Regions from separate parts of the Telluria mixta genome, predicted to be linked through region 2. Evidence: predicted binding sites of a transcription regulator. Region 2 holds the regulator's gene; the other holds the start of a gene.
What was found. The regulator FNR, encoded in region 2, switches genes on or off when oxygen is low (the NO sensors DNR and NnrR bind a similar motif). The targets are predictions, from matches to a motif close to TTGATNNNNATCAA.
Positions count from the first base shown of each region.

Region 1 (8,200 bases), 240 kb from region 2:
CGGCACGGCGTCGCCGCGCGCGCCAGCCACCGCGCGGCGACGGACGACGTCGGGGACACGCTGTTGTCGGCCGCGGCGGACATGGACGCGGGCCTGCTCGTGATGGGCGCCTACGGCCACGGCAGGCTGCGCGAACGTTGCCTGGGCGGCGCGAGCCGCACGGTACTGGCCGGCGCCCCGATCCCCGTGCTCATGGCGCACTGACGTCACGGTACCTCGATGATGACTTTCATCGCGTGGGTATCCGCCGCGCGTCCGAACGTGTCGTAGGCCTGGTCCATCTCCTCGAAGCGGAAACGGTGGGTGATGAGCGTGGCCGCTTCGAGCTTGCGCGCCATCACCGCCCGCAGCAGCTGGGGCGTCGTCACGGTGTCCACCAGGCGCGTGGTGATCGTGATGTTGTGCGACCAGAGCCGCTCCAGGTGAAGGTCGACCTTGGTGCCATGGACCCCGATGTTGGCGATCGTGCCGCCCGGCGCCACCAGGTCCTCGCACAGCTCGAAACTGGCCGGGATCCCGACCGCCTCGATGACGACGTCCGCCCCCCGTCCGCCCGTCAGCCCCTTCACGAGGGCGGCCGTGTCGGCGTCCGGTGTCGTCACATGGGTCGCGCCGAAGCACTGCGCGATCTCGAGGCGATGGCGGTCCGGATCGATGACGACCAGGAGCGCGGGCGTGAAGAACTGCGCCGTCAGCAGCGCCGCCAGCCCGATCGGCCCGGACCCGACAATGGCGACGCTGCAACCGGGCTGCACCTTGCCATTGAGGACGCCGCATTCGAACCCGGTCGGCAGGATGTCGCTGAGCATGGTCAGTGCGTCCTCGTCGGCGCCGTCCGGTATGTGGTGCAGGCTGAAATCGGCGTGCGGGATCCGCACGTACTCGGCCTGGGTGCCGTCGATCCGGTTCCCGAGTATCCAGCCGCCGTCGAGGCAGTGCGAGTACATCCCCTTGCGGCAATAATCGCACCGGCCGCAGGATGTAATGCAGGAAATCAGCACAGGATCGCCCGGGCTGAAGCCGCGCACGGCCCCGCCGGTTTCGGCGATCGTACCGACGCCCTCGTGGCCGAGGATCGTGCCCGGCCGGCAAGTCGGTACGTCGCCCTTCAGGATATGCAGGTCGGTGCCGCAGATCGTGGTCCGGCGCACGCGCACGATGGCGTCGTCCGGCTGCAGGATGGACGGTTTCGGGCGCGCTTCCAGCCGCCGCGCGCCGGGTCCGTTGTAGACGAGGGCTCGCATGATGGCACGTCCTCAGTGGATCGCGGGCCGGTGCATGGCGCCATCCGGCTTTTTGGGCAAAGCCGGCCTGCGGACGTCGCGCCCGAACGGTTTCGGATGATAAGACATCATGACTCTCCTTGTATTGAATGCAGCGTTCGCTATACCTCGGCGCCTTCACGCGCGCCGTCCGCCATGGTCTCCAGGCGACGCATGTCGAGAATCTCGAGTTCGCGACGCTCCAGCCGGATCAGCCCCTGTTCGCGAAAGCGGGCCAGGAGGCGGCTGACGGTTTCCAGCTTGAGGCCCAGGTAGCGCGCCATGTCGTCGCGCGACATGCGCAGTTGAAAACGGCGCGGCGAAAAGCCGCGCATGGCGTAGCGGGCGGACAGGTTCAGCAGCAGGCTGGCCATGCGCTCGTCCGCCCGGAGGATGCCCAGGAAACGGATCGCGGACTGGTCGCGCAGGATCTCCTGGCTCATCACGCGATGGAAGTGCGCCATCACCGGCGGGAGCTCGGCCATCAAGGCTTGCAGGCGCGCATAGGGAACCTCGCACACCTCGCTGTCTTCCAGCGCGATGGCGGTGCTCGCATGCTCGCCGTTGCCGATCGCATCCATGCCCATCAGGTCGCCGGCCATCTGGAATGCGGTGATGTAGCGTTCGCCCCGGTGATCGGTACGGCACGTCATGAAGTGGCCGAAGCGCAGCGCGTACAAGTTGATGAACGGCTGGCCGGCACGGAACAGGACATCGCCGCGCGCCAGCCTGCGGCGGCATCCGATCACGCTTTCCAGCCGGGCCAGGTCGCGTTCGCCCAGTCCCGGGGGCAGGCACAATGTGCGGTAGGCGCAGCGTCCGCACCTGGCGCCTGGCGCTTCAGTGGCGCTTTGCCTCCCCGCCGGGACGATCTCGTAGGTCTGCGTGGTCATCGCCCTCTCCTTGCCTGTCGTTGCCATCGATGCAAGCAGTATCGGACGGCGCCGCGACGGCCGGCAGCGCGCATGCCGTCAAGTTCCGGTCAAGTACGCCCGACGCGCGATGTAGGGGTTCCCCTATGCCGGACCGCGGCGCCCGTCAGATCAGGCCATGCTCCAGCGCGTACCGGGTCAGCTCGGCGTTGCTGGACATGCCCATCTTGTCGAGGATGCGGGACCGATAGGTGGTAACCGTGTTCGGACTGAGATGCAGGCGTTCGCCGATCTGCACCAGGGGTTCGCCACGCGCGATCAGCTTGAACACTTCCAGTTCCCGGTTTGACAGAGCGTCGTGCCCCGCGCAGGTATCGTCGCCGCTGACGAGCGCGGCCAGTTTCTCGACCAGGGCGGGGCTGACGTACTTGCGGCCCGCGGCTGCACGCCGGACGGCATCGACGAGCACCGGCGTCGGCACGTCCTTGGTCAGATAACCCGCCGCACCCTGCTTCAGCGCGCGCACGGCATAGATCTCTTCCGCGTACGTGCTCAGGATCAGCACCGCCATGTCCGGACGCAGGCCGCGCAGCTGGCGCAGCAGGTCGAGACCGCTCGTGCCCGGCATGGCGATATCGAGCAGCGCCACGTCGAATGCGGCGTCACGGACAAGGTCGAGCGCCTGCTGCGCATCGGCGGCTTCGCCCGCCACCTCGATGTCCCCCGCCGTGCCGAGCATCAGGCGTACGCCGTTGCGGGCGATGGCATGATCGTCGACGAGGAGGACGCGGACGGGTTCAGGCCGCATGGCGCGCCTCGACCGGCACCTGGAGTGCGACGACGGTGCCGCCGCCGGCGCGCCGCGCGACCGTCAGCTCGCCGCCCAGGCTGCGCGCGCGCTCCCGCATGCCCAGGATGCCCCAGTGATCGTCCGGCTCCGGCCCGGCCGGCCCCGGCATGCCGCAGCCGTCGTCCTCGATCGCGACCTCGAGCTGCCCGTCGGCCAAACGCACGCGCAGCCAGGCTTCACGGGCCTGGGCGTGCCGCTGGATGTTCGTCATGGCCTCCTGCACGATCCGGAACAGCATGATGCCGCGGTCCGGATCGATGTCCAGGGCCGCGGCGCCGGGATCGATGTCGCAACAGCAGGCAAGGCTGGAGCGCCTGGCCACCTGCGCCGCGTACCATTCGAGCGCGGTCCAGATGCCGAGCTGGTCCAGCACGCTCGGTCGCAGGTCGGCAATCACCCGTCGCACCGTATCGATCGCGTCCTGCGCCAGACCGGCCGTTTCCTCCAGCAACGGATCCGGGGCGTGCCCCGCCAGCGCCGCACGTTCTCCTATCACCGAGACGTACGCCATGATCCCGGTTAGCAGCCCGCCCAGCTCGTCGTGCACTTCGCGGGCGATCCGGCGGCGCTCGTCCTCCCTGATCTTTTCCTGGTAGGCGGCGAGGTGGCGCAGCTCGTCGCGGGCCTGCGTCAGCTTCAGTTCGGCGGCCTTGCTCGCCGTGATGTCGATCAGCGTCCCCTGCATGAACAACGGCCGGCCCGACTCGTCGTGCACGACGTCGGCCTGGTCGCGGAACCACAGTACTTCGCCCGTGCGTGCGCGCAGCCGGTATTCGAGGCGCAGCGGCAGTCCGCCCTCCCGGCAGCGCAGCACGTCGGCGAACACCTTGTCCTTCTCGTCCGGCAGCATCCGGTCGGCATACAGGCCGGGATCGCCCAGCCATTCTTCCGGCGTGTACCCGAGGACGCCGATCTGCGGACTGACGTAGTGCAGCTGGTCGGCCCGTCCAGGGGCCACGACGTAGGTGATCGCCTGGATCTGCTCGACGAGGGTACGGAACCTCGCTTCGGCCTGGCGTTTCTCTTTCAGCAAGCGCTGCTCGCGCTGCAGGCGTTCGATCGCCGCCGGCACCAGCTCGAGGTAGCGCCCCTCGGCATCCTTGACGAGGAAGTCGCGGGCGCCGCGACGCATCGCTTCCATGGCGACGGCCGCGCTGTCGGCGCCGGTCAGCATCAGGACCGGGATCGCCCGCACCGCGGCGTCCGGATCGGCGCCGAGGCGCGCGAGGAAGTCGAGCCCGGTCAGGTCCGGCAGCCGGTAGTCGAGCAGGATGCAGTCCGGGCGGCACTCGCGCGCGAGTATCAATCCGCGCTCGGCCTCGTCCGCCTCGATGAGCCGGAACCGGCCGGCAGAGGCGTCGTCCAGCCGCCGGCGGCAGGCCATGCGGTCGACGACATCGTCCTCGACGATCAGAACAAGGATGGTGTTCATGTCAGGGCTGCTCGCTGGTGGTCCAGTACGCGTCGATGGAACGCATGGCCTCGACGAAGCGCCGGTAATCCAGCGACTTGGCCATGTACCCGGCAATGCCGAGGTCGAAGCTCCTTACCTTGTCTTCCATTTCCTCCGACGTGGTCAGCACCACCATCGGGATCCGGCGCAGTTGCTCGTCGCGTTTGACCTGCTCCAGGAATTCGATGCCGTTCATGACCGGCATGTTCAGGTCCAGCAACACGAGGCACGGCGGATCGGCAGCATCGCGCAGCCAGGCCAGTCCCTGCTCGCCGTTCTCGCACACGACGAGTGGATTGTCGACATGGATCTCCTTCAGGGCGCGCCGGGTGGTCAGAACGTCGACATGGTCGTCCTCGAGCAGCAGGATCGGTTGCGCGGGCGTTTTCACGGGCTATCCTGGCGGGCATCCCGGTACGCCTTCGGGATACTGAAGTAAAAGGTGCTGCCTTCGCCAGGCACCGAGTCGAGCCATACCTGCCCGCCCAGCAGATCGATGATCTTGCGCACCAGGGCCAGCCCGACACCGGTGCTTTCGACGCGGTCGCGCGGCGCCAGTGTCTGGAACAGCTGGAAGATACGCTCGTAGTGGCGCCGTTCGATGCCGGGGCCGTTGTCGGCCACGGCGAAGCACCAGCGCTCGCCCTCGTCGGCGCAGCTCACGTCGATCCGTCCGGCGGGCTTGTCCATGTACTTGATCGCGTTCGAGATGAGATTGTGGAAGACCTGCCGGATCCGGGTCGGCTCGGTCCAGAGCACTGGCAAACCGGGCGCGACCGTCACCACGATCGACGGGGGCGGCACAAGCAGGTCGACGACCTCCGCCACCGCGGCGTTCAGGTCGACCATGCACAGCGTGCCACCCCCACGCCCCAGCCGGGAATACTGGAGGATGCCGTCGATCAGGTTCCCCATCCGGTGCACGCGGCTGATCAGGAGGCGCATGTGCTCGCGGCCTTCGTCGTCGAGGCGGTCGCCATGGTCGGTCGCGATCCAGTCCGCCAGGGCGCCGATCGCGCGCAGTGGCGCCTTCAGGTCGTGCGACACCACATAGGCGAAATTGCTCAATTCCTCGTTCGCGGCGCGCAGGCCCTGCAACAGGACGGCGGCTTGCCGCTCGCTTTCCTTGCGCGCCGTGATGTCGCGCACCAGCCCGGTGAACATGCGCGCGTCGCCGATCCGCATTTCCGTCACCGCCAGTTCCATCGCGAACACCGTGCCGTCTTTGCGCAAGCCATGCACCTCGCGGCCGCTGCCGATGATCCGCCGTTCGCCGGTACGAAGATAGTGGCGCAGGTAGCCGTCGTGGCGGTCGCGGTCCGGCGACGGCATCAGGACGGACACGTTGCGCCCGGCCAGTTCCGCTTCCGCATAGCCGAACATGCGTTCGGCCGCCGGATTGACGCGCTCGATCAGGCCCCGCTCGTCGATCGTGATGATACCGTCCGCCGCGGTCTCGAACACCGCGCGCATGCGTGCCTCGCTGTCGCGCAACGCCTGTTCCGCATCGGCCCGGGCGCGCACGTCGTGGACGGTGGCCAGCGTCAGCACCGTACCGTCCGCATCGAGCGGCGCCAGGCTTACCTCCACGGGAAACGTCCTGCCGGCGCAATCGACCGCCATGAAGCGCCCGCTGCCCATGGCGCGTGCACTGTCGCCATGGCGGCGCAGCACCGCGTGCCGGCCGCGCGCTTCCGGCGGCACCAGGATCTCGACCGGTTCCCCGATCAGGTCCTCGAGCGCCCAGCCGAACAGCGCGGCCAGCGGCCGGTTGGCCCGGACAATGATGCCGGCGCGATCGCATACCAGCATCGGGTCGCGGGCAGCGGACAACAGCCAGTCCAGGCGGGTATGGATGCATTCCGGATTCATGGTTTACCGTCAATACAGAGCTCGACCATGATAAGGCGTTTTTTTGCAGCTATCAAAGCATTGCGGATTGTTCAGGTGCTTCGCAGAAAAATTCTCTACTTTTTGATCTCCATCAAGTGCGTACCTGACAGCGACATCGGTGGGCGATACAGTGAATGCGGGTGTCTTCACCCGCCATTGCCCATGTCCCGGAAAGGAACACGCCATGTACAAGACCATCGTAGTTCACATCGACGGCAGCCGCCAGCAGGACAGCAGGTTGCGCGCGGCCGCGCGTCTGGCCGCGGACCACGACGCCCACCTCGTCGGCGCCGGCATGACGGGCATGTCCTGGGTCGACTTCGCGCTGTTGACCGGATCGATGGGGGCGCCGGTCATGCCCGGCACCGATTTCCAGGGCATGCGCGATGCGGTCAGCGTCCGGCTCGAGAAGTTCGTGGAAGATGCCCGTCGCCTCGGCATCGCGTCGCTCGAGTCGCGCCTCGTGGAAGACGACCCCCGCTATGCCCTGCTGATGCAGTCGCGCTACGCCGACCTGACGGTGCTGAGCCAGGATGACGAACCCGATCCCGACCTGCCCGTGCGCGTGCGCGGCTTGCCCGAGCACGTCGCACTGCGCGGCGCGCGTCCGGTGCTGGTCGTCCCGGGCACCTACCACGGCGAACCCATCGCCAGCACGGCCGTGGTCGGCTGGGACGGCAGCATGCAGGCCATTCGCGCCATCGAAGGCGCGCTGCCGCTGCTGCAGCGCGCCGAAAGCGTCAAGCTGGCCCTGATCAACCCCGACGAACTGTCCGAGCTGCATGGCGAAGAGCCCGGGGCGGACATGGCGCTGTACCTGGCGCGCCAGGGCGTGCAGGTCGACGTCATCGTCGAGCGCACCCGATCCACCACGGGCGACGCCCTGATGGCCATGGCGCGCACCTGCGGCGCCGGATTGCTGGCGGTGGGCGCCTACGGCCACAGCCGCTACCGCGAATGGGTCCTGGGCGGGGTGACGCGCGAAGTGCTGGCGCGCTCGCCGGTGCCGCTGCTGCTTGCACACTGAATGGACGTTCGCTCGTCCGCGCCGCGCCGGGTGTTCGAACGGCGCTGCGAGCGCTATTTGCGGCGTCTGCTGCCCGGCTTCGGGTCCGTGTTCGGGATCGGCGTGCTGTGCGACGGCCTGTGGAGCCAGCTGGTCGAATCGGCGCAGAGCCCGGCCAGCCTCGCCGTGCGCGCCGGCCTCGTCGCCATCGCGTCCTTCGGCTACGCGATGCCGCGTTCGGGACCGCAGCCGGTGGCCCGCGCCTCCTTCGTGTACCTCGTCCATGCGGCGGCGCTTGCCACCACGGCGCGGCCGCTGGCGGACGGTCTGCTGCACGCCGTCCCCTCGTTGTTCGTCTGGATGGCTGCCCTCGGCCTCGTGGAGCCCCGTCCCCGTCCTTGCCTGAACATTCTGGCGCCGACGGCGCTGCTCTATGCGGCGCTCGGCGCGTTCATGCTTCCGTCTGCGGCGGCACCCGCCATCTGGGCGGCCTGTGTCGCCGCGCCAGCGCTTGCGCTCGCCCTGGGCAGCCGCCTGCTACACCTGCGACATGATCTATGGCTACGCGAGCGGCAGCTGTTGCGCGCGTGCCGCTACGACAGCCTCAGCGGGGCGCTGTCGCGCCAGTACCTGATGGAACTCGCACAGCACGACCTGTCGCTGGCACACCGGCACGGTCGCCCGCTCAGTGTCGCGATGCTCGACATCGACCACTTCAAGGCGGTCAACGATACCTATGGCCACGCGGTAGGCGATGCCGTGATCCGCGCGTTGACCGCGACGTGCGTGAAGACCCTGCGTGCCACCGATTACGTCGGCCGCATCGGCGGCGAGGAATTCGTCTGTGTGTTGCCCGAAGCCGGC
Region 1 is NZ_CP119520.1:4,314,759-4,322,958, reverse strand. It holds gene P0M04_RS19365 (universal stress protein) at 1-204, shown strand, start outside; gene P0M04_RS19360 (zinc-dependent alcohol dehydrogenase family protein) at 207-1,244, opposite strand; gene P0M04_RS19355 (helix-turn-helix domain-containing protein) at 1,385-2,155, opposite strand; gene P0M04_RS19350 (response regulator) at 2,301-2,942, opposite strand; gene P0M04_RS19345 (hybrid sensor histidine kinase/response regulator) at 2,932-4,416, opposite strand; gene P0M04_RS19340 (response regulator) at 4,418-4,828, opposite strand; gene P0M04_RS19335 (sensor histidine kinase) at 4,825-6,309, opposite strand; gene P0M04_RS19330 (universal stress protein) at 6,515-7,357, shown strand; gene P0M04_RS19325 (GGDEF domain-containing protein) at 7,358-8,200, shown strand, end outside.
Region 1: the regulator FNR is predicted to act here: its motif matches at 6,412-6,425, upstream of P0M04_RS19330 (universal stress protein).

Region 2 (8,200 bases):
GGCCTGCACAACCTGCTGTGGTGCTGGTGCGGCAACGACGCTGCCTGGTATCCGGGGAACGACAAGGTCGACATCATCGGCATCGACTCCTATCCCGGCAACTTCGTCTACATCAACAACAAGGCGGAGTTCGACAAGGCCTATGCACTCAGCAGCGGCACGAAGCTCGTCGCCATGACCGAGAACGGTCCGATGCCGGATATCGACAGCAGCCTCGAAGGCGGCGCGCCGTGGTCCTTCTTCATGTCCTGGGTCGACGTCACGGCGGCCAATGACGATGCGCGCATCAAGGCCGTGTATGCCGACCCGCGCGTCATCACGCTGGAACGTTACGTGTGATCAGAAGTTGTGGCGCATGCCGAGCACGTACGCCTTCAGCGTCGCGCCCGGCGCCGCGCCCAAGCTGTTGATCGCGAATTCGTAGACGCCGTTCGCGCGGTTGTCCAGGCGCGTCGTGTACGCGTACAGGCTGCTGCGCTTGCTGAGCGTGTAGTCGTAGCCGAGCGTCGCGTGGGTGGCGCCGGTGCCCGCGCCGGCGCGCACGAAGCCGATGCGCGTGCCGGCCGGCCCGCTCGCGTCGCCCGCGCGCGCGATGCCGATGCGGATGCCGTGCGGTCCCATCTGGTGCGACAGCGACAGGTACACGGCGTTGCGCGCCAGCTCGCCGGCCCCCGTCCCGTATTTCAACCGTTCGGCGACGACGGCGATGCGCGTCTGCGGGAACTGGTAGGCGAGGGCGGCCTTCGCGCCCGTGTCGTCCAGCCCCGGGCCCTGGTACTCGTGGTGGCGTTCGCCGGCCAGCACGGCATACCACGGGCCCCGTTCGTAGATGGCGGCGGCCGACGTCAGCGACGGCTTCGCGCCGTTCGCCGGCTTTTCCTCGTTCAGGCCGTGCGTCACCCGCAGCGACAGGCCGAGCCACGCGGGGCTCCAGTAATGGATCGAGTTGGACTGGCGCCGGTCGAACGACGAGGTGTCGCTGACGTTGTCCGCGTCCGCCGCGGAACCGTTGCCCATGATGCTCATGAAGCCGGCCGTCGTCGGATAGAACGGGTCGAGGCCGGACGTGGCGCCGTTGTACGCCGTCGTCCAGTGGCCCGCGAACAGCGTGCCCCAGGTGCCGGCGAGGCCCACGCGGGTGTCGCGTGCGGCGAGGGCGCCGGCGCCCGTGTCCGGCGACAGCGTGCCTTCGATCTGGAAGATGGCTTTCAAGCCGCCGCCGAGGTCTTCACCGCCGCGGAAGCCCAGCACGGAGCGGTTGTTCACGAGGCGCACGAGGCCGGGGCCGGAGGAACTGTCCGCGTGTTCGAGGGCGACGTTGAGGCGGCCGTAGACCTGCACGGCGCTGTCCTGGGCGTGAGCGGCGGTGGCCAGCAGCAGGCCGGCGAGGGGAATGAATCTGGAATGCATGGACGATCTCCTTCGCCCGCATTGTCGATGCGGACCGGGAGACCGTGAACTACCGAAAGGTCAGGCCATCGGGCTGCACTGCTCCGTCCCGGCCGCCATCGCCTTCAGCCGCGCCGGTTCGAGCAGCACGACCTCGCGCTTGTCGACCTGCACGAGCCCCAGCTTTTTAAAACGGGACAGCAGGCGGCTGATGCTTTCGATGGTCAGGCCCAGGTAGTTGCCGATGTCTTCGCGCGACATGCGCAGCTGGAAGCGCGTGGACGAATAGCCGCGCGCCGCGTAGCGGGCGGACAGGTTGATGAGGAAGACGGCGAAGCGCTGCTCGGCGCGCATGTTCCCCAGCAGGAGCATGACGTTCTGCTCGCGCGTGATTTCCTGGCTCATGATGCGGTGGAAGTGGCGCAGCAGCGCCGGCACCTGGCCGAACAGGTCCTGCAGATGCGCGAACGGGATCTCGCAGACTTCGCTGTCTTCCAGCGCGACGGCGTCGCAGTGGTGGCGGTCGGCGCTGATGGCGTCCATGCCGAGCAGCTCGCCGGCCATCTGGAAGCCCGTGATCTGCGCTTCTCCGGCCGCGTTGATCTGGTACGTCTTGAAGTGGCCGAAGCGCACGGCGTACAGGTTGCGGAACGGCTCGCCCATCTTGTACAGCGGCTCGTCGCGCTCCAGGCGGCGGCGCTTGCCGATGATCTGGTCCAGGCGGTCGATGTCCGCATCCTCCAGGCCCATCGGCAGGCACAGCTGGTGCATGCTGCAAGCCGCGCAACTGATCTTGAGTGCGTTAGCGGTGACGGGAGTCGCGGGTAGGGTATCAGCTGCAATCATGGCGAGGACCTTCGGGGGATGTTCCGATTATAGACGTTAGCCCCTACCACAAGTAGGGAATTTGTCCCGCTGTTGGTCGCCTTGCCAACGAAGTGTCGCGTGGAGGTCAAGCGTGCGCGCCTTCGCATTGTCAAGGATTACACTTCCCATGAATATTTGCCAACGGGAGAACCATGTCGGCCGACCAGCGTTCCGCTTCACCCATTTTGCATGATGGCGAGGCTCTGCCTCTGGCCGACGAAGACCAGGCCCGGGCCGATTTCTACGCGCTGTTCGCACGCCTGCTGCTGGCCCCGCCCGACGACGCCCTGCTCGCGGCCCTGGCCGCCGCCGACCCGATCGCCGCCGCCGGCGAATTCGCTCTCGAGGACGCCTGGCTGAAGCTGACCCAGGCCGCCACCGTCGTCGACGCATCCGCCGCGGCCGATGAATTCTCGGCCATGTTCATCAGCACCGGCACGCCGCCGCTGAATCCGTACGGGTCCTTCTACCTCACGGGCCACCTGAACGACGCGCCCCTGGCCGACCTGCGCCACGACCTCGCCCGCCTGCGCCTGTCCCGCGCGCCCGGCGTGGGCGAATTCGAGGACCACCTGGGCACGCTGTGCGAAACGATGCGCGTATTGATCCAGGGCGGCCCCGGCATGGCGCCGCGCGGCCTCGCCGTGCAAAAACACTTTTTCGAGACGCACATCCGGCCCTGGTACGCGGCCTGCCTGGCCGACATCGCGAACAGCCCGGACGCGAATTTCTACCGGATCGTCGCGGGCGTCGTCGACGCGTTCCTGTCGATCGAAGCGCAGGCATTTGCCGTGCTCGATGCTACCGACCCGATTGCCGCTTGAGGGGACCATCATGGACAAAGACAAGCAACCCGATCCCGCCCGCCGCAGCCTGCTGAAGGCGGCACCGCTGGGCGCGCTGGCCGTCGCCGCGGCCGCGCATGCGCGTGCGCCCGAGCCGCAGCCCGGGCCCGCGGCACCGGCGGAGCCGGAGCAGGCCAAGGGCTATCACGAGACGGAACACATCCGGCGCTACTACCGCACCGCGGCTTACTGGTAGAAGGAGACCACGACCATGACCCTGGTGAAGACATCACGCGACAGCGGGTTGAAACGGCGCCGCTTCCTCGTCGGCGCGGGCGTGACGGCCGGTGCCGGCGCCCTCGCGCGCCACCTGCCGCTGAACGTGATCCAGCCCGCAACCGCGGCGGACGCCGTGCCGGCCAGGCCGAACACGGAGGTCAAGCACACGGTGTGCAGCCACTGTTCGGTGGGCTGCTCGGTGGAGGCCGTCGTCAGCAATGGCGTGTGGATCCGCCAGGAAGCCGCGTTCGACTCTCCGATCAACATGGGCGCCCACTGCGCGAAGGGCGCGTCGGTGCGCGAGCACGGCTTCGGCGAGCACCGCCTGCGCTATCCGATGAAGCTCGTGAACGGCAAGTACGAGCGCATCACGTGGGACCAGGCCATCAACGAGATCGGCGACCGGCTCCTGAAACTGCGCGAGCAGTCCGGGCCGGACGCGCTGATGGTCATCGGCAGCTCGAAGCACAACAACGAGCAGTCCTACCTGCTGCGCAAATGGGTGTCGATGTGGGGTTCCAATAACTGCGACCACCAGGCCCGCATCTGCCACTCGACGACGGTGGCCGGCGTCGCCCAGACCTACGGATATGGCGCGATGACGAACTCGTTCAACGACCTCCACTACAGCAAGGCCGTGCTGTTCATCGGCTCGAACCCGGCCGAGGCGCACCCGATCTCGATGCTGCACTTCCTGCACGCGAAGGAGCTGGGCGCGAAGATGATCGTCGTCGACCCGCGCTTCACCCGCACGGCGCGCTTCGCCCACCACTACGTGCGCATCCGTCCCGGCACCGACATCGCGTTCGTGTGGGGCATGCTGTGGCACATCTTCAACAACGGCTGGGAGGACAAGGAGTACATCGCGGCGCGCACCTACGGCATGGACGACGTGCGCAAGGAAGTGGCCAAGTGGACCCCTGACAAGGTCAGCGATGTAACGGGCGTGCCGGAAGCCTCCGTGCGCATGGCGGCCGAGATGCTGGCGACGAACAGGCCGTCGTCCGTCGTCTGGTGCATGGGCATCACGCAGCACCACGTGGGCACGGCGAACGTGCGCGCGCTCTCGATCCTGCAGCTCGCGCTGGGGAACATCGGCGTGCAGGGCGGCGGCGCCAATATCTACCGCGGCCACGACAACGTGCAGGGCGCGACGGACGTCGGCCCGAACGGCGATTCGCTGCCCGGCTACTACGGCATCGCGGAAGGCGCCTGGAAGCATTTCTCCACCGTGTGGGGCGTCGATTACGACTGGGTCAAGTCGCGCTTCGGCTCGAAGGAGCTGATGGAAAAGCCGGGCATCACGGTGTCGCGCTGGTTCGACGCGGTGCTCGAGGATAACCAGTACGTCGACCAGCCGACCAACCTGCGTGCCGTGTTTTATTGGGGCCACGCGCCGAACAGCCAGACGCGCCTGCCGGACATGAAGGCTGCGATGCAGAAGCTGGACTTCATGGTCGTCATCGATCCTTATCCCAGCATGACGGCGGCGATGCATGGCCGCACGGACGGGGTCTACCTGCTGCCGGCCGCGTCGCAGTTCGAGACGCAGGGCTCCGTGACGGCATCGAACCGGTCGATCCAGTGGCGCGAGCGCGTGATCCAGCCGCTGTTCGAATGCAAGACGGACCACGAGATCATGTACCTGTTCGCGCGCAAGCTGGGCTTCGGCGAACAGCTCGTCAAGAACATCAAGGTCGTCAACAACGAGCCGGTCATCGAGGACATCCTCCGCGAGATCAACCGCTCCTGCTGGACCATCGGCTACACGGGCTGCTCGCCCGAGCGACTCAAATTGCACATGGAGCACAAGCGCGACTTCAATCCGACGACGATGCGCGCGGAGAGCGGTCCGTGCAAGGGCGATTACTACGGCCTGCCGTGGCCGTGTTGGGGCACGCCGGAAATGAAGCACCCGGGCACGCCGATCCTGTACGACCTGCACAAGCCGGTGGCCGAGGGCGGCCTGCCGTTCCGCGCCAACTGGGGCGTGGAGCACAACGGCGAGCCCCTGCTCGCGGCCGACGGCTCGTTCACGAAGGACAGCGAGATCGACACGGGCTATCCCGAATTCGACCACGTGTTCCTGAAGAAGCTGGGCTGGTGGGCCGAGCTCACGCCGGAAGAGCAGGTGCAAGCCGAGGGCAAGAACTGGAAGACGGACCTGTCGGGCGGGATCATCCGTGTCGTGATCGCCCACGGCTGCGCGCCGTTCGGCAACGCGCGGGCCCGCTGCAACGTGTGGAACTTCCCGGACCCCGTGCCGACGCACCGCGAACCGCTCGTCACGCCGCGGCGCGACCTGGTTGCCAAATACCCGACCTACGACGACAAGGCAGCGTTCTGGCGCCTGCCGACGTTGTACAAGTCGGTGCAGGCGGTCGACTTCTCGAAGGACTACCCGCTGATCATGACGTCGGGCCGCCTCGTCGAGTACGAGGGCGGCGGCGAGGAGACGCGCTCGAATCCGTGGCTGGCCGAACTCCAGCAGAACATGTTCTGCGAAGTGAACCCGGAAGACGCGGCGCAGATCGGCGTGAAGCTGGGCGAATTCATGTGGGTCGAGACGCCGACCGGCGCGCGCCTGAAGCTGATGGCGATGGTGACGCCGCGCGTGCCCGTGGGCCTCGTGTGGATGCCGTTCCACTTCGGCGGCTGGTGGATGGGCGAGGACCTGGAAAAACACTATCCGGACGGCGGCGCGCCCGCGGTGCGCGGCGAGGCCGTGAACACCGGGTGGACGTACGGGTACGACGCCGTGACGATGATGCAGGAAACGAAAGTGTCGCTGTGCCGGCTGGTGCGGGCGTGAGGAGATCGATATGGCCAGAATGAAGTTCATCTGCGACACGGAGCGCTGCATCGACTGCAACGGCTGCGTGACCGCCTGCAAGAACGAAAACGAGACCCCGTGGGGCGTGAACCGCCGCCGCGTCGTCACCATCAACGACGGCGTGCCGGGCGAACGCTCCATTTCCGTCGCGTGCATGCATTGCAGCGACGCGCCGTGCCTGGCCGTCTGCCCCGTCAACTGCATCTACCACACGGAAGACGGCATCGTCCTGCACGACAAGGACCAGTGCATCGGCTGCGGCTACTGTTATTACGCGTGCCCGTTCGGCGCGCCGCAGTTCCCGTCCACGGGCCTGTTCAACCACCGCGGCAAGATGGACAAGTGCACGTTCTGCTCCGGCGGTCCGGAGCCCGACACGTCCGAGGCCGAGTTCAAGAAGTATGGCCGCAACCGCATCGCCGAGGGCAAGCTGCCCGCCTGTGCGGAGATGTGCGGCACGAAGGCGCTGATCGGCGGCGACGCGACGGTCATCGCCGACATCTACCGCCAGCGCGTGGAGACGCGCGGCTACGGCCCCGAACTGTGGGGCTGGAAGATCGCGTACGGCAAGCCGAAACGCGGCGGCGACGTCAAGGCGAAGGGCGAGGGGCCGCGCGAGAACCAGAACCTCAAGGACTCGCAGAACGACGAGGGGAGGCTGCCGACATGAAGCGCATTCTCATCCTCTGCCTGCCCCTGACGCTGCTCGCGGGCTGCCTCGAAGTCGACCAGCATCCGAACTGGGTGCACGGCATGTACGCCGGGAAGAAGGACGACCGCCCGTTCCTGCGCCACTTTCACAACGACAAGCTGTCGTGGTGGGGCACGATCAGCAACCGCAACATGAACCAGAACGAATACAACCGGGCCAACCCGTAACAGGAGCCGACCATGTCATTCACTATTCGATCGTTGCGGACTTTTCTCGGACTGCTCCTGTCGCTGTGGCTGCTCGGTATCGCGCACGCGGGTGTCCCGAACAACCGCGCCGAGCCCGCGTATGCCGAGGAACAGACGATCCTGCAGGCCGAGAAGGATGCGCGCACGCCCGAGCCGGGACTGGACTCGAAGTCGTCGGGCCGCGTGCACATCGACCGCCACTACCTGGGCCAGTACGGCAGCACGGAGGGCACCGTCATCGTGCAGCGCGGCGGCAATCAGTGGCGCATCTGGCGCAACGGGCCGATCGCGACCGCGATGGGCACCATCCTCGTCGTCGTGCTCGTCGCGATTTTCTTCTTCTACCGCGCCGTCGGTCCGGTGCGCACGGAAGAACCGGACACGGGCCGGCGTATCCGCCGCTTCACCAGCTGGGAGCGCCACGTGCACTGGGCGACCGCGATCAGCTTCATCATCCTCGCCGTGACGGGCCTCGTCATCATGTTCGGCAAGAAGCTCATCCTGCCGCTCGTCGGCCACGACGTGTTCGCCGCCCTGGCCTACATCTTCAAGTACCTGCACAACTTCGTGGGCCCGCTGTTCATCGTGTGCTCCGTGCTGATGTTCTTCACCTTCCTGCGCCGGAACTTCTTCCGCCGCATCGACTGGCAGTGGATCAAGCAGGGCGGCGGCCTCGTCTCGCACAAGCACGTGCCGGCCGGGTTCTTCAACGCGGGTGAAAAATCCTGGTTCTGGCTGGGCGTGACCCTGCTGGGCCTCGTGATGTCGATCACCGGCCTGATCCTCGACTTCGTCACGTTCGGCCAGACGCGCTACATCATGCAGGTCGCGAACTACCTGCACATCGCCGGCGCCACGTTCTACATCGCGGCCGCGATGGGCCATATCTACATCGGCACGTGGGGCACGCCGGGCGCGTACGAAGCGATGCGCCACGGGACCGTGGACGAATCGTGGGCCAAGGCGCACCACGCCGTGTGGTACGACGAAGTGAAGGCGGGCGTGGAACCGGGCACGTTCGACGACCGCGTGCCGCCGGACCAACGGCCGCCCGCCGCCGGCAGTCCGCCGCCGCGGCCCGCGCATTGAGGAGCCGCCGATGAAAACGACGATGAAGGTCATGGCCGTGCTGGGTGTGCTGGCCGCC
Region 2 is NZ_CP119520.1:4,557,043-4,565,242, forward strand. It holds gene P0M04_RS20350 (glycosyl hydrolase) at 1-339, shown strand, start outside; gene P0M04_RS20355 (porin) at 340-1,410, opposite strand; gene fnr (fumarate/nitrate reduction transcriptional regulator Fnr) at 1,471-2,160, opposite strand; gene P0M04_RS20365 (TorD/DmsD family molecular chaperone) at 2,409-3,080, shown strand; gene P0M04_RS20370 (formate dehydrogenase) at 3,091-3,297, shown strand; gene P0M04_RS20375 (formate dehydrogenase subunit alpha) at 3,313-6,132, shown strand; gene fdh3B (formate dehydrogenase FDH3 subunit beta) at 6,143-6,823, shown strand; gene P0M04_RS20385 (hypothetical protein) at 6,820-7,032, shown strand; gene P0M04_RS20390 (formate dehydrogenase subunit gamma) at 7,045-8,142, shown strand; gene P0M04_RS20395 (hypothetical protein) at 8,153-8,200, shown strand, end outside.